Regions from separate parts of the Dietzia sp. Alg238-R159 genome, predicted to be linked through region 1. Evidence: riboswitches for the same ligand, from Rfam matches in the RefSeq annotation. Region 1 holds a riboswitch; each other region holds the start of a gene.
The links. Region 1 has a riboswitch for thiamine pyrophosphate ahead of G6R20_RS14665 (ATP-binding cassette domain-containing protein). Riboswitches for the same ligand answer to the same signal wherever they lie in the genome.
Positions count from the first base shown of each region.

Region 2: linked by a shared signal. The riboswitch ahead of thiC (phosphomethylpyrimidine synthase ThiC) and the one ahead of G6R20_RS14665 (ATP-binding cassette domain-containing protein) in region 1 are both predicted to bind thiamine pyrophosphate.
Region 3: linked by a shared signal. The riboswitch ahead of G6R20_RS03000 (3-oxoacyl-ACP reductase) and the one ahead of G6R20_RS14665 (ATP-binding cassette domain-containing protein) in region 1 are both predicted to bind thiamine pyrophosphate.

Region 1 covers NZ_UNRI01000007.1:58,907-66,443, reverse strand. The annotation lists gene G6R20_RS14695 (cytochrome c oxidase assembly protein) at 1-1,019, opposite strand, end outside; tRNA gene G6R20_RS14690 (tRNA-Arg) at 1,128-1,200, shown strand; gene G6R20_RS14685 (hypothetical protein) at 1,346-1,624, shown strand; gene G6R20_RS14680 (hypothetical protein) at 1,678-1,914, shown strand; gene G6R20_RS14675 (hypothetical protein) at 2,243-2,542, opposite strand; gene G6R20_RS14670 (hypothetical protein) at 2,553-2,801, opposite strand; TPP riboswitch at 3,291-3,388, shown strand; gene G6R20_RS14665 (ATP-binding cassette domain-containing protein) at 3,398-4,210, shown strand; gene G6R20_RS14660 (ABC transporter permease) at 4,207-4,986, shown strand; gene G6R20_RS14655 (ABC transporter substrate-binding protein) at 4,983-6,053, shown strand; gene G6R20_RS14650 (helix-turn-helix domain-containing protein) at 6,173-7,138, opposite strand; gene G6R20_RS14645 (cysteine hydrolase family protein) at 7,245-7,537, shown strand, end outside.
Region 2 covers NZ_UNRI01000003.1:399,906-407,442, forward strand. The annotation lists gene thiS (sulfur carrier protein ThiS) at 1-148, shown strand, start outside; gene G6R20_RS10280 (thiazole synthase) at 213-983, shown strand; gene G6R20_RS10285 (DUF1707 domain-containing protein) at 1,040-1,693, opposite strand; gene G6R20_RS10290 (ATP-binding cassette domain-containing protein) at 1,781-2,695, shown strand; gene G6R20_RS10295 (ABC transporter permease) at 2,692-3,456, shown strand; gene thiC (phosphomethylpyrimidine synthase ThiC) at 3,598-5,313, opposite strand; TPP riboswitch at 5,311-5,425, opposite strand; gene G6R20_RS10305 (GNAT family N-acetyltransferase) at 5,501-5,797, shown strand; gene G6R20_RS10310 (CD225/dispanin family protein) at 5,926-6,441, shown strand; gene G6R20_RS10315 (CoA-binding protein) at 6,461-6,877, opposite strand; gene ppk2 (polyphosphate kinase 2) at 6,998-7,537, opposite strand, start outside.
Region 3 covers NZ_UNRI01000001.1:640,167-647,703, forward strand. The annotation lists gene G6R20_RS02950 (FAD-dependent oxidoreductase) at 1-1,031, opposite strand, end outside; gene G6R20_RS02955 (hypothetical protein) at 1,036-1,302, opposite strand; gene G6R20_RS02960 (aspartate dehydrogenase domain-containing protein) at 1,335-2,291, opposite strand; gene G6R20_RS02965 (hypothetical protein) at 2,313-2,714, shown strand; gene G6R20_RS02970 (EthD family reductase) at 2,737-3,036, opposite strand; gene G6R20_RS02975 (hypothetical protein) at 3,096-3,290, shown strand; gene G6R20_RS02980 (SRPBCC family protein) at 3,370-3,846, shown strand; gene G6R20_RS02985 (hypothetical protein) at 3,843-4,241, opposite strand; partial or broken gene G6R20_RS02990 (glucose-6-phosphate dehydrogenase (coenzyme-F420)) at 4,259-4,521, shown strand; gene G6R20_RS02995 (hypothetical protein) at 4,579-4,767, opposite strand; TPP riboswitch at 4,779-4,876, shown strand; gene G6R20_RS03000 (3-oxoacyl-ACP reductase) at 4,962-5,726, shown strand; gene G6R20_RS03005 (hypothetical protein) at 5,780-6,145, shown strand; gene G6R20_RS03010 (hypothetical protein) at 6,221-6,691, shown strand; gene G6R20_RS03015 (hypothetical protein) at 6,765-6,989, opposite strand; gene G6R20_RS03020 (SDR family oxidoreductase) at 7,123-7,537, shown strand, end outside.

The DNA.
Region 1 (7,537 bases):
GACAGACCCAGGGTGCCGGCCATGACGACGGCCTCCACCACGATGATCCGCAGCAGCGTGGGCCGGTCGACCGGCGCGTTGGCCCCCGTCGACTCGATCTTGGCGATGATCCGGCGGCGGATCGCCAGACCGAACAGCGCCAACAGGCACAGCGCCAACGCCTTGGACACCACCAACAGTCCGTAGGTGGAGGTGAGAAGGTCACCCGGGTGCAGGCGGACGAGCGCGTTGATCACGCCCGTGAACCCGAGCGCGACGATCGCGACCGTCGCCACCACCGAGTAGCGGCGCAGGGCCAGGGCGACGCGCGAGCCGCCGCGCCACGTGTGGGCGATCACCGCGACGAGCCCGCCGATGTAGAAGGCGGCGCCGAACAGGTGGATGATCAGCGAGTTGGTGGCCAGGTCGTGCGCGGTGCTGCCGGACGCGTGGCCCGTGGCCGCCACCGGAAGCAGCGACAGCAGGGAGACGGCCAGCCAGATGACCGACCACCGCCAGCTCAGCGTGAGCCGCTGCCCGATCCCGGCGACCAGCGCGATGATCGCCGCCCAGCGCCACGAGGACGCGATGTCGATCTGGTTGATCGCGACCAACCACTGGTCCGGCGGGAGCGACTGGAGGAAGGTGCGCCCGGAGACGTCCGACAGGGTCAGCGGGATGAGCAGCGCCGCGGCGATCGCCCAGGCGATGTTCGCCCACGACGAGATCTGCTGCATGCGGTAACCGTCGACGTCGAGGGTCTTGTCCTTCTGCGGCGGGGTGAAGAACGCCGCGAACAGCGCAGCCCCCACCGCGACGGCGGCGAGGAGCTCGCCGATCGACCGGAGCGCCGGGAGGCCGGCCGTGGTGAGCGGACCCGGATCGGGCACGCCCACCAGCTCGAGCGCCACCTCGGCGGACATGGCCGACAGTGGGATCACCACCGCGGCCGCCACCGCCGCCAGGAGCAGTACCAGGGCGACGATGTTGCGGGTTCCGAACCGCCCGGCGGTGGCGGGGGCGGTCTTCGACGACGTCATGACCACCATCGTAGGAACCGCGGCGCCCCCGGGCCGATTCGCCACTGTCGGACCCACCCCCCGGATCGGCTACCATTCTCCCGGCGACGCCCCACGCGCGCGTCGCAGGCCTCCGTAGCTCAGTGGATAGAGCATCCGGTTTCTACCCGGCTGGTCAGGGGTTCGAATCCTCTCGGGGGCGCAAGGTTTACGCAGTTCAAGCGGCATTTATGCTGTGCGGTCCGCAGGTCGTGCAACTGGCGTACAAGTTGCCTTGTGTTGGTCAATAGAAATGGCCCCGTAGCGCGGGAACGCTCGGGGCCAGCGACCAAGACGAGGTAAGCGTCATGGCCAACAGCCAGCATCCCACACCGCCACCGCTCACAGGCGACGACATCACTCACTTCCGGCGCATCATCGCCGGCGGACCGGGCAACGACCGGCAGAAGATCACCGTCGAGGTCGTCAGCCTGGTCGATAACGGCGAGGCATCCCCGCCGATCCTGTCGGTCCACGGCGAGCTCGACATGAGCACCGACCAAGCCGTCGAGATCGCCGACGCGCTCACCGCGGCCCGCGCTGCCTACGCCGTGGCGCTCAAGGCTCACTGGGAGTCCCTGCGATGAGGGCGCCCGGCCAGCGGCCCGCATGGTGCCAAGCATCCGAACCGGAAGAGCCCATGATCGAGACGGCCACCGGCGCGCAGATCGTCACTTGGGCGCGGTACTTCACCCCCAAGGGCGTCACCTGGGACGTGGGCGTCTTCGCGGAAGATCGCCTGTCCCTCGACGGCCTCGACGCCGGCCCCACCTTCATTCGGGTGTTCGATCCTGAGTGCGACCTCACGCCCGACGAGGCGGAACGGTTCGCGCTGGCGATCATCGACGCCGTGAAGACAGCCCAGCAGCGCCCCTGAGCCGTTTCCGTCCAACCGTGGCCCTACGTTGTCCACGGTTGGCGCGGTGATCGCTCAGCGTGCGATCTAGGGCGTTCTCAGGACGGTTCCGCCCCTAACCAACCGTCTCCGGTGTGCACACCCACGAACCGGCGTGGGCGCTCCCTGGATGGTGTCCGGCCGGACATGCCAGGGGGTCACGACAAAGCTCGCACCTTCACAGGGCGGGCTACTCGTCGTGGGCAGATGGTCTATGCCGACATGGTGACCGGGCAAACTCTGGGGAAGGGGATCAGCACCAGCACCCCGTAGGGGTTCGATTGGTTGCGCGGCATGTAGGCCCAACCGGTCACTTATGAGGGCCGATCTCAACCACGAAAATGTAGTCGTTGTCCCCGTACACCCAGTAGATGCGCCATGCCGAGGGGGTGTTGTTCTCGACGTAGGAGTCCCACAGGTCTGCACCACCCGGGCCAGTGAGGCCGTTCAGCTTGTGGGAGTTGAGCCCCGGGTACCCCGGGCCAGCATCCTGAAGAAGTTTCAGGGCCTTGTCGACCTTCTTCTTCTTTTTGCCGTGCTGGGGCCTCTTCAGGTCAACCAGCGTCTGCTGGGCCTCAACAGAGAACGCTAGGACGAACGGGGGCGCCACAAACCGGCTGTCAGAACTCGATGACGGAGTAGCGCCCGTCCTGGATGTCCTGGATTCCACGGTTGACCGCAGCGAGCAACTGAGGGTTCTCAAGCAGGAAGAGCTCCCGCTCACCAAGGTTCCCTGAGGGGATCAACGTGATGACTCCGTCTGCGTCCTTGTGCGCTACGTAGCGCTTTGTGTCCCCGGCCATATCGGCTAGGGCGCACGGCTCGGTGAGGTCCACGTAATCGTTACGGCTGTCAAACGTCGTTGTCATAGTCCACCTCCAGAACCTGCCCAACCGGGCTTGCCTCTTGTATACGCCACTTCCGTCGCGGATAGCACATCGTTGGTCGATGTTGTCTGGCGTTATCCGGTGTTGCTGGGCGTTCCAAGACTAACCCGAGCAACCTAGCGGGGGTACCCCTAGACCTCTTCGTGTACGCACCGGTTGTGTCGGTGCCGTCCGTCCGTGCGAACCGTCGGCCCCCGGTGCATCGGCTCGCCACACACCGAACACGCGAGCATCCGACCGCGGTCCTTGTCCCGGTACCGACACCGATCCGAACAGAACCGCTGCCGCGGCGACCGGGCCATAAACCCCGCCGAACACTCGTCACACTGGCGATCCATCGGTCATCCTCACCGGCGGTCCGCACGCCACTGACGGCGGCCCGCCCGCTCCTCGCTCCAGCCATGGACGCACATCAGATCCCGAGATGTGCCGATGGTACGTTCGGACTTCGAGCTGATTCGCAAGATCAGCTTCGATGACACGGGGTGCCCCTACCGAACGGGGCTGAGATCACACCCGCTGAACCTGAACTCGTTCACACGAGCGGAGGGATGTCAGATGCGCTGGCATGCGCTTTCGTGAGCCGCCCAGGAACCACGGCAGTGGCGTTGGATGGATTGGGACACACCTATCCGGGCGCGCTCCGCCCGGTTCTCGCAGACCTCAACCTGTCCGTTCCGGTAGGCGAGCACATCGCCGTTGTCGGACGCAGCGGATGCGGTAAGTCGACGCTGCTGTCGGTGATCGCCGGCCTCGTCGAACCGACCACCGGGACCGCCGCCGTCCTCGATGAACGCCGGCCCGCACGACGCCTGGAGTCCTGCGCGTTGATGCCCCAGGGCGACAGCCTGTTGCCCTGGCTGTCCCTGCTCGACAACGTCGCGATCAGTCTCCGCAACCAACGAGTGCGCCGGCGCGTGGCCCGATCCGAGGCCCAGCGCATGCTGGACCGCGTGGGACTGGGCGCCTGGTCCGATGCCCGTCCCTCAGCTCTCAGCGCGGGCATGCGCCAGCGCGCCGCTCTCACGCGGGCTCTGCTGGCGCGCAAACCCGTGCTGCTGGCCGACGAGCCGCTCGGCGCGCTCGACGCGATCACCCGTGCGGAGGTCCAGCAGTGGCTCCGCGACACCATCACCCACACCTCGGCCACCCTCGTCATGGTCACGCACGACGTCGATGAGGCGCTGCTCCTCGCCGAACGCGTGGTCCTGCTCGCACGACACGAGCCCGACGCCCCGGCGCGTGTGGTCTCCACCTGGCCGGGATGGTTCGGTGACGACCGCCCCCGCGAGGTCCTCCTCGGCGACGAGGACTTCGCCACAGCTCGCCGGGAAGTGCTCCAGGCCCTGGCCCGGGAATCGCACCTCACCGAGGGAGGGACCGACCGATGACCGTGCGACTCCTTCGGTCCGCCGCCCCTGCCTGCGTCACGCTCCTGCTGGTCCTCGCCGCGTGGATCACGGTCACCTCGCTCGAGCTCGTGCCCGAGTACGTCATTCCCGCACCCCGCGCCGTGCTCGACTCGCTCGTGACCACCTGGCCCGACCGGCTGGGCTCGGCCACATTGCTGACCGCCACGGAGACCGTCGTCGGGGTGGTCCTCGGAGTGGTCGTCGCGGTGACCGTGGTCGTCATCAGCGGATTCGTGCCCGCCGTCGGTCAGGCCATGACCCCCCTGCTGGTCGCCTCCCAGGCCATCCCGGTCATCGTGATAGGCCCACTGTTGACGATCTCCCTCGGCTACGGCATGGCGCCGAAGGTCATCGTGGTGGCCCTGCTGTGCTTCTTCCCGGTCGCCCTCAATCTCCTCTCCGGAATCCGCTCGGTCGACGCCCGAATGATCGACACCCTGCGGAGCCTGCACGCCACCAGGTGGTCGCTCTTCTGGCGGGTGCGTCTGCCCTTCGCCGCGCCTCGCGGCTTCGCCGGGCTGCGCGTCTCGGTCACCTTCGCGCCGGTGGCCGCCGTCTTCGCCGAGTACACCGGCTCCACCAACGGCCTGGGCTACCTCATGCTCCAGGCGATCCCCCGGCTCCAGACCGATTTCGTCTTTGCCCAGGTGGCGGTGCTGACGATCATGTCCAGCGTCCTCCTCGCCAGCGTGACCATCCTCGAACGCCTGATCTGCCCGTGGAACACACCCACCGGGGAAAGGAACCCATCATGACGGACACACGACCCAGCAGGATCCGACGCCGGACTCTCTCGCGACCCGGGGTGAGCGTGCTCGCGATCGCGGCCGCAGCCACGGTGGCTCTGACCGGGTGTCAGGCGGCCCCGGACACCGCCGCGCCCGGAGCCGCCGAGTCGGGAGCCACCGACAACGCCCCGGTCAGTGTTCTGCTCGACTGGAGCCCCAATCCCGACCATGTGGCGCTGTACACCGCGCAGCACACCGGCACCTACGCCGACGCCGGCGTGGACGTGACGTTCACGACGCCGTCCAACACGGCCGACGCCGCCCGGGAGGTGTCCCTGGGGCGGGTCGACCTGGCCATCTCCTACGAGCCCGACACGCTCATCGCCGTCGAACAGGGACTCGACGTGATCTCGGTCGCGGCACTGATCCCGACGTCCTTGACCTCCCTGATCGCCAGGACGGAGTCCGGCATCACCTCCGCAGCCGATCTGGAGGGCAAGACCGTCGGGTTGTCGGGGCTGGCGTCCCAGGAACCGACCCTCGACTTCATCGCCCGTGAGGCCGGAATCGATCCTGACTCGATATCCACCCCCAATGTGCAGCAGAGTCTCAACCAGTCGCTGCTCACCGACCAGGCGGACGCGATCTTCGGGGCGTTCCGCAACATCGAAGGCGTGGAACTCGGCGCCCGGGACGATTTCGAGATCATGCCGGTCACCGAACTCGGGGTGCCCGACTACGCGGAATTGGTGATCATCGCGAACCCGAATCGGCTCGCCGGCGACGCCGACTATGCCGAGCGCGTGGGCGACTTCCTCACCGGAACCGAGGCCGGGCAGCAGGCCGCGTTGGCGGACCGCCGGATTGCCCTCGAGTCCCTCACCCCGGTGACCGAGGGCTCCTACGAGCCCGACATGCTGGAGAAGATGATCGACGCCACGCTGGCGCTTCTACCCGAGGAGGATTTCGGGCGGCAGACAGCCCGGGACTGGGCGGCCTACGCGTCGTGGATGCATGACAACGGACTGCTGGAGACCGAGGTCGACGGCGCCGCAGCCATGACCAACGACTACCTGCCCCTGTCCGGCGGCTAGATGGTCTGGTCACGCAGATCGTGGCCATGACGTCTGCGGCCGCGTTCCGCACCGGGCAGGCGCCGTTCCTACCAGTCGGGACGCGTCCGCATGGTCCGGGGCGACGGGCCTGGTGGAACTCACTCCTGCGCCTCCCCGAACCGGGCGCGGTAGGACGACGGTGTCGTCGAGTACTTCCTGTCGAAGTTCTGCCGGAACGTCACCGCGCTGCCGAACCCACAGTCGCGGGCGATGTCCTCGATCGAGCGGGTCGTGGTCTCGAGCAGCGTCCGCGCGTGGTCGAGCCGGCGCGACAGCACCCATCGCCCGGGGCTCGCGCCGGTGGTCGCCCGGAACTTCCGGGCGAAGCTGCGTCTGCTCATGCAGGCGTGTCCGGCGAGGTCGTCCACCGAGAGCGGCCGGTCGAGATTGGCCAGCGCCCAGTCGATCGTCTCCCCGATCTCCCCGTCGTCTCCCCCGTCGGGCACCGGCAGTTCCACGTACTGCGCCTGGTCACCCTCGCGGTGCGGCGCCACCACGATCCTGCGGGCCAGCACGGCGGCCTTCGCGGCACCGAGCCGGGATCGGACGATGTGGACGCACGCGTCGAGCGAGGCGGCCGTCCCCGCGGAGGTGATCACATCCCCGTGGTCGATGTACAGGTCGGACGAGCGGACGTCGACCGCCGGGTACCGCAGGGCGAGCTCCGCCGCACCCTCCCAGTGGGTGACGACGGTACGACCGTCCAGCACTCCGCTCGCGACCACGGGATAGGCACCGAGGCACAACCCCGCCACCAGGCTGCCCCGGGAATGGGCGCCACGCACGATCGATAACAGGCACGGATCCCGGTCGGGGAGTTCCGGAGACCATGAGGGGAAAACCAGTATGTCGGCCTGCTCCGCCGTCGCGGGCCCGTCGAGGTCGCCGAGCACGATCCCCTCGGCGGTGTTGACGTCTCCGCCGTCTGTGCTCCAGGTGTCGACCTGCCACCCGTCCGCGAGTCCGAGCCGGGTCACCTCGCCGAAGACGAGGAGGGGCGCCGCGAGGTGGAACATCGTGATGCCGTCGAAGACGTGGACGGCGATACGCACAGGTTGGCCCATTTCCATCGAAAGTGTTCCTTTTTGCCACTCACGGTAGCGCAGTCGGCCCGCGAGGATCGGGGTGACGGCCGAGTTCCCGGCCGTACCGCCTATCCGGAGGATCCACATGAGTTCGCAGAATCGCGCGTTGATCGTCGTCGACGTACAGCAGGAGTACTTCGACGGTCCGCTCGAGATCCAGTACCCACCCCGTGACGAGTCGCTCGCCCAGATCGTCCGTGCGGTCGACGCGGCGAGCGAGGCCGGCATGCCCGTGGTGGTCGTCCAGCACGACCTGCCGGAGGGCGCTCCGGTGTTCGCGAACGGCAGCGCCGGGTGGTCCCTGCACGCGGACCTCGAGAGCCGCCTCCAGCCGCAGTGGAAGCGCGTGACCAAGAGTTATGCCAGCGTCTTCGACGG
Region 2 (7,537 bases), on a different contig from region 1:
CCGCGCACTCGTCACCGAGCTGGACTTGCCCGACGAGGGCGTCGCCATCGCCGTCGACGGCGTGGTGGTGCCCAGCTCGGGCTGGGACGACGCCCCGCTCGGTGCGGGCGCGGAGATCGACGTCCTCACGGCGGTCCAGGGTGGCTGACCCGACCGCGACCCCGGTTCACGGCGTCGCAGGGCCGTCCGCGTACCCGTCCGACGTTGCCGCGGTGCTGGACTCACCCCTGGTGATCGCGGGCGAGGAGATCTCCTCGCGGCTCATCACGGGCACCGGCGGCGCCGGTAACCAGGAGGTCCTGCGCGAGGCGCTGATCGCCTCGGGGACCGCGTTGACCACCGTGTCGATCCGCAAGGTCGACCTGCGGCTGGGCTCAGACGGACTCGGGCTGCTCGGGATGCTGAAAGAGCTCGACATCCGCCCGCTGCCCAACACCGCCGGCTGCAGGTCCGCCACCGAGGCCGTCAAGACCGCCCGGCTCGCCCGCGAGGCGCTGGGCACGAACTGGGTCAAGCTCGAGGTGATCGCCGACGAGCGCACGCTCCTGCCCGACGGGGTGGAGTTGGTGGAGGCCGCAGAGGACCTGGTCGACGACGGTTTCGTCGTCCTCCCCTACACCACCGACGACCCGGTCCTGGCCCGCCGACTGGAGGACGTGGGCTGCGCTGCGGTCATGCCCCTGGGCGCGCCGATCGGCACCGGGCTCGGGATCTGCAACCCGCACAACCTGGAGATGATCGTCGAGCGCGCCGGGGTTCCGGTGATCTGCGACGCGGGGATCGGCACCGCCTCCGACGCAGCACTGGCCATGGAGCTCGGTTGCGACGGTGTCCTGCTCGCCACCGCCGTCACCCGGGCGGAGAACCCGCCGCTCATGGCCGCGGCGATGCGCGAGGCAGTCCGGGCCGGGCACGCCGCCCGCCTTGCGGGGCGGATCCCCAAACGCTTCTGGGCGCAGGCGTCCAGCCCGCCGGTCGACTGAGGCCCTACCGACCGCCCGACAGCATGCGCGCGACCCGCCCGCCACCCCGCCGGCGGTCAGTCCTCGCTGCGCGGCACCCGCCGCACGCCGATCCCGCCCATGAGCGCCAGCCCGGTGACCCGGATGACCGGGGCGCCGGGCGGGGCCTGACGGACCGGGCGCGGGTCCGGCTTCCAGTGCCCCGACTCCTCGCCGAATCCGCCCATCAGGCCGATCCCCTCGACCTCCACCCGCACGTCGTCGGGGACGTAGATGTCGATGCCGCCCATGATCGCGAACGCCCGGATCGTCGTCTCGTGGGACTGCAACGAGGCACCACGCAGGTCGATCTCGATGCCGCCCATCAGCGCGAACGCGGTGTGCACGGAGGGAAGGGTCCACGCCCCCGCCCGCTCGACGCCTCCCATGATCGCCAGCGAGGAGGCGGGTCCGCTGGCCCCGGTGACGCGACGCGCCGGGGCCCCGTGCGGCCGGGTCGCGGGCGTCGAATCGTGCTCGTGGTGGGCGATCGGCAGGTCGTGCGTCAGCTCGATGAGCTCGGACCGGAAGCGTGCGGCGTACGCCCGCGAGGTCCGGTCATCGAATTCGGCGAGCGTGAGCCGCCCCTCCGAGAAGGACTCCTGGAGGAGCCTGGCGGTGGCGTCGCGCTCGGCGTCGGAGGCGCGGACCGACGGCAGGTGACGATCCGGCTCGGGCGTGGCGTCATCCATGGTCACGAGCCGAGTACTGCACTACCTGTACGCGGGCTGAGTAGGTGGACGCACGCTGCCAGCACCCCGGCAGGCAGACTGGGGGCCATGATCGAGGTACGGAATCTCACCAAGCGCTTCGGCGCCTCCACCGCCGTGGACGACCTCAGTTTCGAGGTGCGGCCCGGCGTCGTCACCGGATTCCTCGGCCCGAACGGCGCCGGAAAGTCCACGACGATGCGGATGATGGTCGGTCTTGACACCCCCACGTCCGGGCAGGCGCTGATCAACGGCACCCCGTACCGCGAGCTGGACCGGCCCGCCCACAAGGTGGGCTGTCTGCTCGACGCGTCCTGGACCCACGCCAACCGTTCCGCCGGCGCGCACCTGAGGATGGTCGCCGCGGCGGGCGGGGTGGCCCCGGGCCGCGTCGACGAGGTGCTCGGCCTGGTCGGCCTCACCGACGTCGCCGGCCGCAAGGTCGGCGGATACTCGCTCGGCATGCGCCAGCGACTCGGTCTGGCCACCGCCATGCTCGGCGATCCCGAGGTCCTGCTCTTCGACGAGCCCGTCAACGGTCTCGACCCCGAGGGCATCCTGTGGATCCGCCGGTTCATGCACGCACGCGCCGCCGAGGGCCGCACCGTGCTCGTCTCCTCGCATCTGCTGTCGGAGATGGCGCAGACCGCCCAGGATCTCGTCGTGATCGGCCGCGGCAAGCTGCGTGCGCAGACCTCCGTCGAGGAGTTCCTGGACGCCGCCACGTCCTCGGTGGTGTTGCGCACCCCGCACGTCGACGAGTTCACCGCCGCCGCGCGCGACGAAGGCATCGAGGCCACGTTCGACGCGGAACAGGGTGTCTTCGTCATCCAGAACCTCCGCGCGCCGCAGGTCGGCGATGTCGCCGCCAGCCTGGGGATCACCGTCCACGAACTGCACGAGAAGCGGGCGTCGCTGGAGGAGGCCTTCATGGCGCTCACGGACCAGGACGTCGAGTACCACGGTCAGGAGTCCACCCGATGAACCAGTTGAAGTCCGAGTGGATCAAGGTCACCACCACCAAGAGTGCCTACTGGCTGTACGCGATCGGCATCGGCCTGGCAGTGGTGCTCGCGGTGGTCATCGGCCAGTTCGAGCAGCCCGCCACAGGGGACCCGATGGCCGGTGCGCCCGGCGGCGGCAGTGACCCGCTGTTCGCGATCCTCGGCGTCAGTGCGTTCACCGTCCTGCTGGCGTGGATCGCCGCGATCGTCGGTGTGACCGGCGAGTACCGCTATCACACGATCAAGGCGACGTTCCTGACGGCGCCGTCGCGCTGGCCTGCCATCCTGGCCAAGACCGCCCTGTTCACGGTGCTCTCGATGGTGGTCACAGCCATCGCGGTGATCCTGGCGCTCCTCGTGGCCGGGGCGCTCTCCGGAAACGAGGGCTGGACCCCGTTCTCCGGAGACGGGCTGACCTACCTGTGGCGCTTCCCCGTCTACGCCGCACTGGGGACGATCGCGGTGACGGGCCTGGCGTACATCATGCGCAACGCCGCCGGCACGATCTCCCTGTTCCTCGTGTGGATACTGGCCCTCGAGGGCATGGTCTCGTTGATCCCGCGGGTCGGCGAGGACATCGCCGCCTGGATGCCGTTCGCCAACGGTGACTTCTGGACCCAGGGAGAGAGCGTCCGCGGGTACATCACGTGGGGCGAGTGGCCGGCGTTCGCCTGGTTCGCGGCCGTGTGCGTGGCCCTGTGGGTCGTCGGGGTGCTGATGACGCTGCGCCGGGACGCCTGAGTCCGGGCTCCCGATCCGACGTCGCACCGGGGCTCGCCCCGTCGAGGGACTGGTGGGTGGCGGCGCTGTCGGTGACGACGACGAGGTCGACCCGTCGCTCCACCGGTGCGACCTGCCGGTCGACTCGCCTGGCCGGAGCGGTTATCGACCGGTGATCGGCAGGTAGACGCGGCCACCGAGTTCGGAGAATTCGGCCGACTTCTCCGCCATCCCCGCCTCGATCGCCTCCACCGTCTCCATCCCGTGCTCCGCGGCGTAGTCGCGGATGTCCTGGGAGATGCGCATCGAGCAGAACTTCGGACCGCACATCGAGCAGAAGTGCGCGGTCTTCGCCGGCTCCGCGGGCAGCGTCGCGTCGTGGTACGCCAGCGCGGTGTCCGGGTCGAGGGCCAGGGCGAACTGGTCCCGCCAGCGGAACTCGAACCGGGCGGTACTCAGCGCGTCATCGCGGGCCTGCGCGCCCGGGTGACCCTTCGCCAGATCGGCCGAGTGCGCGGCGATCTTGTAGGTGATCACTCCGGTCTTGACGTCGTCCCGGTCGGGCAGGCCCAGGTGCTCCTTGGGGGTGACGTAGCACAGCATCGCCGTGCCGGCCTCGGCGATGCGGGCTGCACCGATCGCGGACGTGATGTGGTCGTAGCCCGGCGCGATGTCCGTCGCGAGGGGGCCCAGCGTGTAGAAGGGGGCCTCCTCGCACCACTCCTCCTCGAGGCGCACGTTCTCCACGATCTTGTCCATCGGCACGTGACCGGGTCCCTCGATCATCACCTGCACGCCGTGGCTCTTGGCGATCCCGGTGAGCTCCCCGAGCGTGCGCAGTTCGGCGAACTGAGCCTCGTCGTTGGCGTCGGCGATCGACCCCGGGCGCAGGCCGTCGCCGAGGGAGAACGTCACGTCGTGGCGGGCGAGGATCTCGCAGAGTTCCTCGAAGTGGGTGTAGAGGAACGACTCGCGGTGGTGCGCCAGGCACCACGCCGCCATGATCGAACCGCCACGCGACACGATGCCGGTGACCCGCTTGGCCGCCAGCGGGACGTAGCGCAGCAGCACGCCGGCATGGACGGTCATGTAGTCCACGCCCTGTTCGCACTGTTCGATGACGGTGTCGCGGTACAACTCCCAGGTCAGACGGGTCGGGTCGCCGCCCACCTTCTCCAGTGCCTGGTAGATGGGCACGGTGCCCACGGGGACGGGGGAGTTGCGCAGGATCCACTCGCGCGTCTCGTGGATGTCCCGGCCGGTAGACAGGTCCATGATGGTGTCCGCGCCCCAGCGGGCAGCCCACACCATCTTCTCGACCTCCTCGGCGATCGAACTGGTGACCGCCGAATTGCCGATGTTGGCGTTGATCTTCGTGAGGAAGCGCTTGCCGATGATCATCGGTTCGCTCTCCGGATGGAGGTGGTTGGCCGGGATGACCGCCCGCCCGGCGGCGACCTCCGAACGCACCACCTCGACGTCGATCCCCTCCCGCACGGCGATGAACCGCATCTCGGGGGTCGTCAGCCCCGCCCGCGCCCAGGCCAACTGCGTCCGGACGAGGGTGGGGTTGTTCGGCGAGGCGGGGACGGCCCCGGGGTGGGACCACTCACGGCGGGTGGGCGGCAGGCCTGGGGCGAGGTCATGGCAGTCGGCCGCACTCGCGTAGGCGGTATACGGGCCGGAGGTGTCGTAGACGTCGAACGTCGTGCCGTCGGTGAGCGCGATCCGGCGCACGGGCACGCGCTGGCCGTCACCGGACTCACCGGGCACCTCGAGATGAGCCTTACTGCTGGAATGGATGGGGCCGCACGTCACGGCGTCGATCGGGGTGCCGTCGGTGCCGTCGGTGCCGTCGGTGAATAGAGCTGTGCCCATGGTGTTTCCTGATCTCCCTACGCCGGCATGATCCGGACAGGTTCTACGGTCGACGACCCGGCTGGTCGTCCTCTCAGCCCGCGCATCGAAGCGGACTCCCGTGTGGATGAGTATGTGATTGTGCAGGGGCGAGCGTAACCCGACGAGTAGCATCGCGGGTGGAACACGCCCTGCAGAAGGAGTTCTGATGTCCGCTGTAACGTCGCTCAAGCTGGTCCACAACACCGATAGAGACCGCTTCGAACTGTGGGACAGCGAGACCTTCATGGGTCTCGTTGGTTACGAGAAGGACGGCGACGTCTACATCCTGCTCCACACCGTGATCGAGGAGCGGTACGGCCAGCAGGGGATCGCCCGCCTGCTGGTCAGCCTGGTCCTCACCCGCATGCGGCTCGATGAGCTCAAGATCCGGCCGGTGTGCAGCTATGTGCGGCGGTTCCTCGTTCGCTTCCCGGAGTATCAGCTCCTGGTCGCCCAGCCGTGACCGACGCCGGGCGGTGACCGTCGACCGCCTGCGGTGACCGGTGTCAGTCGCCCCGCGAGCGGCTGAGGAGCGGCCGGAGGAGCGGGACGTAATCTGACCCCAGACGACCAGCTACCCGGAGGACTCCCATGACCTACCCGCCCCAGGGGAATACTGCCGACGGCGACTCGACCGGTGGCGACGATGCGAGTCGGGGCTCCTACGGCCAGAACCCGTACGGCCAGGGCACATACGGACAGAGCCCGTACGGACAGGGCACATACGGACAGAGCCCGTACGGCCAGGGCTCGTACGAGCAGACCGACTACAGCGCGCAGACCCCGACCGGTTACGGCGCGCAGACCCCGTCCTTCGGCGGGGCGGGCGGATACGGGACCACCTCGGCAATTCGCCCCGGCCCGCCGTCGAACGTCGGCTGGGCGGTCGCGTCGATTCTCTTCTTCTGGCCGCTGTCGTTCGTCGCGATGACCCGCGCGCTGGACGTCTACCCGCTGTGGGCCGCCGGTCGCCACGCCGAAGCCGAGGCCGCCAGTGCGACCGCCAAGAAGCTCGGCATGATCTCGCTGGCGATCGTGGCAGTCCTCATCGTGCTGTACTTCATCTTCATCTTCGCGATGGTGGGACTGGCCTCGAGCGGCTTCTAGACCGGGCCGGGTCCGCGGTTCAGGCCAGGCCCAGACGAGGGGCTTCGATCGCAGGGCAGGCGTCCATCACCACGTCCAGCCCGGCATCCTTCGCCCGCTGCGCCGCGGCCTCGTCGACCACGCCCAGCTGCAACCAGACCGCCTTGGCTCCCTTGGCGATCGCATCGTCCACCACGCCGCCCGCGAGCTGCGAGTTGACGAACACGTCGACCACATCGACCTCGCCGGGAACGGACGCGAGATCCGGGTAGCCCTGCTGACCGTGCACGGTCTCGGCCTTGGGATGGACCGGAACGATCTCGTGCCCCAGGTCGCGGACGTAGGCGGCGATCCCGTACGCGGTGCGCGCGGAGTTGCTGGACAGGCCGGCGACGGCCCAGCGGCCCTTCTCGGTGAGCAGGCGCTTGATGACGGCGGGGTCGTTGGTATGGCTCATACCCAGTGCAAGGCCCGCCGCCGCCGAGACATTCCCGGGGCCTCCCATCAGGCCCGGTCAGTCAGTCCCCGACGGGTTCTGTGCGCGGGGACATCGCTCCGCTCGCTGGCGCTCCCTCCGCTAGTCTCCGACGGCGTCCTTGCCGCGGCGGACGATCTTCGGGTCCGGGTCGAACACCACCTGGGGGTCCTTGTCCGGGTAGTCGAACTGGTTCAGGAAGTAGCGCATCGCGTTGATGCGGGCCCGCTTCTTGTCGTTGGACTTGATGGTGATCCACGGCGCGTGGTCGGTGTCCGTGCGCCGGAACATCTCCACCTTGGCGTCCGTGTACTTGTCCCACTTGTCGAGGGACTCCAGGTCCATGGGCGAGAGTTTCCAGCGCCGCACCGGGTCGAGTTGCCGGATCGCGAACCGGGTCTTCTGCTCCTCGCGGGTGACCGAGAACCAGAACTTGGTCAGACCGACCCCGGACTCGACCAGCATCTTCTCGAACATGGGCGCCTGCTCCATGAACGTCTCGTACTGGGAATCGGTGCAGAAGCCCATCACCCGCTCCACGCCGGCGCGGTTGTACCAGGAGCGGTCGAACAGCACGAGCTCGCCGCGGCTGGGCAGATGGGCCACGTACCGCTGGAAGTACCACTGGTACATCTCGGTCTC
Region 3 (7,537 bases), on a different contig from region 1:
CCCCTGCTCACGGCCACGGGGATGACCGTGTAGCCGTCGTACTCCTTCAGCGGCCCACCGTCGCGGGCGGCGCGCAGGTTGTCGGCCACCACCGCGACCTGGTCGCGCAACGCGCCACCGGACGGGCGGGTGTCCACGGTCGCGGCGTCCCCCAGTCCCCACACCGTCTCGTGGCGCGTGTGGCGCAGGGTGCGGGGGTCCACCTCGACGAGCGTGGCGGCGTCGCCCGTCGCCAGGCCCGAGTCGGCGACGAATCGCGGTGCGCGGCTGTCCGGGGTGACGTAGGCGAGGTTGACGTGCTCGAGGGTCACCGGGGCGGGGCCGTCGAGCGAGACGGTCCGGGCGGCGTGGTCCACGGCGGTCACCCGAGTGTCGGCGTGCACCGTGATGCCGTAGTCCTCGATGAACGGCTGCAATCGGGAGTCGATCTTCTCCAGTCCGAGCAGTCCGCCGAACGGGGTCACCAGGTGCACGTCGATCCGGTCGAGCACCTCGGCCCGCCGCCACCGGTCGCACGCCAGGAACATCGCCTTGAGCACCGTCCCGCCGCAGGATGCCGGCTCGGGCGGAACCGAGAACACCACGGTGCCCTCACGTTCACGCACGAGGGCAGCACATGCCCGACCGGCGTACTCGGGCACGTGGGCGGACACCGCCCAGCCGTCGACGTAGGCCTCCTGCAGTCCCGGAATCTCCTCCCAGTGCGGGGTGAGACCGGGGCACAACACCAGGTCGCGATAGCTGACGGACGCCCCGCTGTCGAGGGTGACGGTCCGGGCGTCGGGATCGACTCGGGTGGCCGCGTGCGGCACGAGTTCGACCCCGTCCGGGACCACGGTCGCCATGGCCCGCTCGTAGCGGGACATGCGCGCCTGCCCGGCCGCGGCGTAGTTCAGCATCGGCCGGTAGCGGTGCACCGGGCTGGGGTCGATGAGCGCGATGCCGCCCACGCCATCGCGCCTGAGGCGGGCCGCCAGGGAGACCCCGGCATTGCCTGCCCCGACGATCACGGTATCGAACGCGGCGGGCATGGCTCTAGAACACCTCGAACGCGTAGCCGACGAGGCCGACCACCAGGAGGAGGACGACGATGGCGATGACCACTATCCACACGACGGGACTCGTGCGTCCCGGCTGGGGAGTCGGACTCTGCCGCTCCGTGGGGGCCTGCTTCCGGGCCGCGCTGTCCGACTGCAACGAGGTCGAGTCGGAGTCCGGGGTCACCCCGGCAGGGGCGGAACCGGTGTCATCCACGTCCGGGCTCTGGGCGGGATCAGGGTCTGACGGTCGGGCGTTGGTCATAATCGCACCTCTCGTTGACTGGGACCCACACGCTAGGGGCTCGGCGGTCGAGCTTCCACCGGTCGGCCTGTCACCGGCCGGTCTGTCACCGGCCGGTCTTTCGCCTCGCGACGCGAACCGCGGCCCGGGTTCTGGCCGAGCACCACCACGCCCGGCCCCGTGCCCGCCGTGAGTGACGCGAGGACCTCCGCGACCGACCACGCGGTGATCGCCGAGGTGCGGCCGCCGGAGTCGGGGTCCACGGCGTTCTCGAACTGCAGCTCGTAGCGACCCATCGGCGAGACCCACTCCACGACGTGGCGGGTGCGCCGGACCTCCGGGTCGGCGACGACGACCACCTCGGTCCGGTCCAATCCCAGCGTGGCGAGCGCGAGCGCGACCGAGGCGTTGGAGGTGAGCGGGAACGCCAGCGCGGCCTCGCGGGCGGACCCGCGGAACACCTCCCGTCGCTCGGTGAGCTGCTCGTCGGCGTCCAGCGCGGCCGGGCTCTTGATGGTGTGGTGCCGCAGGTGTGCGTCGTCGGTGCCCGCGAGTGCGGCCGCCGAGAGGACGTCGAGTCCGCCCACCGCCCCGGCGGGGACGAGTACGCGACCGGAGGCGAGCCCGCGGGCGAGGAGCTCGCGGGGGTCCGAGTGGCGGGCGAACACCCCGCAGGAGCACACGATCATGTCCCTGCCGGCGGCCGTCACGCGCGGGATGAACTCCTCGGCGGCCTCGACGCTCCCGGCCTCGACGACCACGTCGGCCGCCTCGATGGCGTCGGTGATCTCCTCGTCCGTGCTGCGGGAGCGGAGCACATCGCCGAGCCTGGCCCCGGGGACGTCGCCCCGCTCGAGTGCCTCGATGACCGCGCTGCCGATCGCGCCGGCACCGATCACGGCGACCACCAGCGGCCGGGTGCGCGCGGCCTGATCGGCTGAGCCGGTCACATCGACCGGGCTCGCCGCGGAACCGGCCGGGTCGGGCGAGGGGGAGCGCGGAGGGGTCATGGTGAGGCCACCGTACCTACTTTGATCAGCCAGGACCGCCACCGGCGGGCCGGGGAATCGCACTCCGACTACTTCGACCGGCTCTTCGGCCAGTCCTACGCCGCGTGGGTGGAACACGACCAGGTGATGGTGGCCGGAGTACAGGCGACCGGATACGACGACGAGGTGAGGTCCCGCTGGACCGAGTTGGTGACGGGGTTGAACGCCCGCCTCTCGGAGCAGATGGGGCAGGACTCGGAGGCCGGGCTAATCGCCCCGTTGTCCGATGACCACGGGGCGATCGTCGACAGGCTGACGGACATGATCGTCATGGCCTTCTACCAGGACCGGTCGCTCAAGCCCGCCGAAGCCGAGTCCGCCCGGATGCTGGCGTCCCTCAAGGCGATCTGGTTGGGGGCGTGGGGAGTGGCGGAGGTCCGGTGAGGCTGTGTCCCGGTGCTACCGACTACTCGGTGCTGCCGACGAGCATGGACGGGGTGACGCCGAGGTTGGCGGCGTCCGCCACCAGTGCCCGCCCCTCCTCGGTGGCCATCGACGCTCCCATCTCCTCGGCGTCCGCGAAGAACAACTGGGCCATCAGGTGGAACTCGGGGGCCGATCCATCCGGGCCGGGCAGGAAGCGCGTGACCTTGGCGTCGGCGAGGCCGGGCACCTTGTGGGCCAGGGGGATGTGGGTGCCGATGTAGTACTCGTCGAACTTCTCGACGTCGTCGGGCGTGGGGTACAGAACGGTGAGGGCGATCAATGTGCATCCTTCCGAGGGGTGTCCGGCCCGATGGCCGGCCGTGGGGTGTCGTAGCGGTGATGATGCCGCAGACCACGGCGCCACGGGCCCGGTCCGTCAGGCGAGTCCTCGGAGTCGTGATCGCCGGCGCCCCGAACCTGGCCACCTGGATGGTGATGGGCGCAGGCATCGGTGTGGTCGTGGGGAGTGTCGCCGAACTGTGGCGTGACGTGGCACGACGAACTGCTCACGGACCCACGCCCACCGCGCACTGATCACAGGCCACCGCGGTACCGGCTGCGGCCCTATCGTGGTGTGATCCGATCCCGCGAACTCCGGAAGGACCGATCTGCCATGACCGCCATCACCACCGTCGACCGCGGCCCCCGCGTCGTCGCCCGCAGCGTCACTGTCAACGCCCCCGCCGAGGAGCTGTTCGGGCTCGTCACCGACCCGCGCAAGCACGGGCTCGTCGACGGTTCGGGGACCGTCAAGAGCAACGTCAAGGGGCCGTCAACCCTGTCCGAGGGCGCCAAGTTCACCACCTCGATGCGCATGTACGGCGTCCCGTACCGCATCACCAGCACGGTCACCGAGTACATCGACACGCCCGACCAGAAGGTCATCGAGTGGGCGCACCCCGCGGGCCACCGCTGGCGCTGGGAGTTCACCCCGACCGCGGATGGGCGTACCGAGGTCACCGAGTGCTTCGATCCCCGGCCCTCGAAGATCGGCAAGGTCTTCGAGAAGATCGGCGTCGCCGACCAGAACGCGTCCGGCATCACCGAGACGCTCTCGCGCCTGGCCGCGAAGTACGAGACCGCGGGTTAACCACGGTCCGTCGCCCGGTCACGGCCGCGTGCGGCCCGGTAGCGGGCGATGAGGGCCGCTGTGGAGGAATCCGTGTCGGCACCACTGGAGTCGGCACCACTGGCTTCGTCGGAGGCGAGTGCCGGGTAGAGGTCGCGGGCCTGCTTCTTCCCCAGTTCGACTCCCCACTGGTCGAAGGCGTTGATGTTCCAGATCGCCCCCTGGACAAAGACGACGTGTTCGTACAGGGCGATGCGCTGCCCGAGGACGCCGGGGGACAGCGAGGGCGCGAGGATCGTCGTCGAGGGACGGTTTCCGGGCATCACCCGGTGAGGGAGGAGAGCGGCCTCGATGCCGTCGGCGCGCAACTCGGCGTCGGTCCGGCCGAAAGCCAGCACCCGGGACTGGGCGAACATGTTGCTCACGAGCAGGGGCCCCGCTGTCGTTGACACCGGAGCAGAAGCACTCGGTGGATTCTCCGCGCGAGATGGAGCGCCTCGCGGATGAGTTGCCGATCGAGCAGGTCGCCCAGCGGTGGATTGTCGCCTCGGACCCCGACGAGGCCGTCGAGCAGGTCAAAAATACGTCGACGCGGGCCTGAACCACCTGGTCTTCCACGCCCCCGGCCACGATCAGAAACGCTTCCTCGACCTCTTCAATTCCGACCTCGAACCGCGACTGCGTCGCCTCGCGTAGGCGCCGCGGGCGGGCAGGTGACCCTCCCGGCCGCCCGCCCGGCCGCTCACCCCGGGCTCAGGCCCGGGTGAGCAGCAGCGGCGCCGCCGCGAACCGCGACCAGGGCCCGCCCGCGAAGGTCAGGCCGATCAGGCGCCGGTCGTCGAGCCGCCGGAACTCGTCGCGCACCCAGCGCCACGGCACCGGGCTCGAGGCGCCGTACGAGCAGACGATCACCTGACCGCCGTCGAACCACGAGGATTCCAATGACTAGGCTCGCACTCGACACGGGGTGCCGCCCATCCGGGCGGCTGAGAACACACCCGTCGAACCTGAACTGGGTAGTTCCAGCGGAGGGATGTCGTGCGCGTCGCCGGGCGTCGTCGCCTCTCGTGCGGTCATCGCGCGGCGGGCAGGTACGCATCGCGCTCCCCGTGAGGAACCACCGGGAAGCGAGTGGCATGCGTATCAACGAGCAGGTCGTCCTGGTCACCGGCGGAGCCCGCGGACTCGGCGTGGAGATCATCCGCGCCTTCTCCCGCGAGGGCGCCCTCGTCGTCGTCAACTACCGACGCAGCGAGGCCGCCGCCGCCGACCTCGTCCGTGAGCTCGGCGAGGACCGCGCCGTCGCACTACGCGCTGACGTGACCGACGACGACGAGGTACGCGCCCTCGTCGACGCGGCCCGCACGCACTTCGGTCGGCCGATCAGCACGGTGGTCAACAACGCCTTGGTCGACTTCCAGTTCAACGGCGACGCCAGGCCGCGGCCGGAGACCCTCACCTGGGAGGACTTCGACTCGCAGCTGCGTGGCGCGGTCAAGGGCACCCTCGCCACCACCCAGGCCGCGCTCCCGGGGATGCGGGAAGCCGGGTTCGGGCGGATCGTCACCATCGGCACCAACCTGTTCCAGCACCCGGTGGTGCCGTACCACGACTACACCGCAGCCAAGGCCGCCGCGCTCTCGCTGACCCGCACCCTGGCCACCGACCTCGGGCCGGACGGCATCACGGTCAACATGGTCTCCGGTGGCCTGCTGCGCACCACCGACGCCAGCGCCGCTACACCTGAAGAGGTGTTCGACGTCATCGCCTCCGGGACGCCGCTACGGCGCGCGATCACCCCCGCCGAACTCGCCGACGCGGTGCTGTTCTTCGCCTCCCCGTGGGCACGGGCCGTGACCGGGCAGAACCTCATCGTGGACGGCGGGTTGGTCAAGGGCTGACGGCGCGGCGGTCACCCTTGCCCGGGCGAGCTCGGGTGGGGGAAGCTGGAGGAATGGAACTGCCCTCGGTCACCGCCTCGCGAACGGCCGAGGGCCGGCGGATCGAGGAGGCCGAGGCGGCGGTGGCCGAACTCGACCAGCGACTGACCGAGTGGGACGACCAGCGTGCCCTTGTCGCCGCAGCCGAGCTCGGCGACGACCCCCACGCCCACGTGCCCGCGACCTGGCCGACCGTCGCGGAGGCGCGGGCGTCCGCGGCCGGTCGGCTCGCGGCGCCGCTATCACCGGCCGCCGTCGAGGCGGAATGCTCGGAGCTCCGCTGGGCGGGCCTGGGGAAACTGATCGGGGCCGGCATCTCGGCGGCGGTACTGCTGTCCGTGCCGCTGACGCTCGTCCTGCACGCACTGGTGGGATCATGACGGCCCCGGGGTCGGGGCTGCGGTCGGGGCCTGGGGCTCGGCGGCTCGGCGCATCGGCCGTGGGGCGGTGACGGTATGCCCCTGATCCTCGCGTTGGTGCTGCTCACGGTGATCGCCGGGCTCGCCGCCTGGGTCGCGGCGACCGGCTGGCTCGCGCGGTCCGGGCTGGAGGATCTGTCCCGCCGCCGGCGGCTACGGCGGGGTTCCGACCCGGTCCAGCTCACCGCCGAGCGCGCGGTGGATTCAGCCCGGCGTTCCTACTTCCTGGCGCTGGAGGCGCTGACCGAGACCCTCGATCGGTGGTACGCGCTCCGGCCCACGCTCGGGATCGGTACCCCGCTCGAGGGCACCTATCCCGACGTCAGGGACCGCACCGACGCCGATCCGGAGTTCGCCGCGTTGCTGGAGCGGGCGAACACCGCCTGCCTCGACAACCGCTCCGGCCCCCCTGATGCGGTCCCGGACCTGCTCGAGGAGACCGCGCGCATGGACTCACTGATGCTCGCCCTCCGCGAACGCGTCCACCGCGCGGGTCGGCCGAAATGAGCGACTCCGCCTCGCCCCACCCACGCGTGGCGGGTGACGGGCAGGCGGAGTAGCGGTGTCCGCGGGGGTGGGCTCAGGCGATGCCGGTGCCCTCGTCGGCCGCGGGGGAGGTGTTGGTGCCACCGTCATTGATCTCGAATCGCGTCCACTTGCCGTCCATGTCGACCTCCATGGCGTAGCCGAGCGAGTCTTCCGGGACCTCGACCGTCTTGAACCAGTCGTAGGCCTTGGTGTCGTCGGCGAACTCCTTCTCGTCGATCACGTTCTGCTCGGGGTCAATCACGCGGTAACGGGGCATGCGTGCTCCTTCGTCTCGTGGGAAGCTGAGTTCTCTTCCGCAGTGTGGGGGATTCGGCGCCGACTCGCATCCGGACGGGCGGCCGCCCGTGGCGCGTACCTTCGATCCGGACAGTCGATCCAGGAGGCCACAGATGAGCACCGACCCCACCGCTACCCCCTCCGGCCAGCAGAGCTCCGCGGCTCCGGTCGATCCCACCACCAAGTTCCAGGTGGAGATCCCGATGCAGTCGCAACCCGCCCCGGGGCTGGCCTCCGAGCTCTTGCCCCCTGCCGACCACGGTGAGGCGTCGTATGTCGGGCACGGTCGTCTGACCGGTCGGCGCGCCCTCATCACCGGCGGGGACTCCGGGATCGGTCGGGCGGTCGCCATCGCGTTCGCGCGCGAGGGGGCCGACGTGGCGATCGGCTACCTGCCCTCCGAGCAGTCCGACGCCGACGAGGTGGCCGAACTCGTCCGCGGGGCGGGTCGGACGTGTGTGCTCCTGCCAGGCGATGTCGGGGACGAGCCCACCGCGCGGGGCATCGTCCGCGACGCCGTGGCCGGCC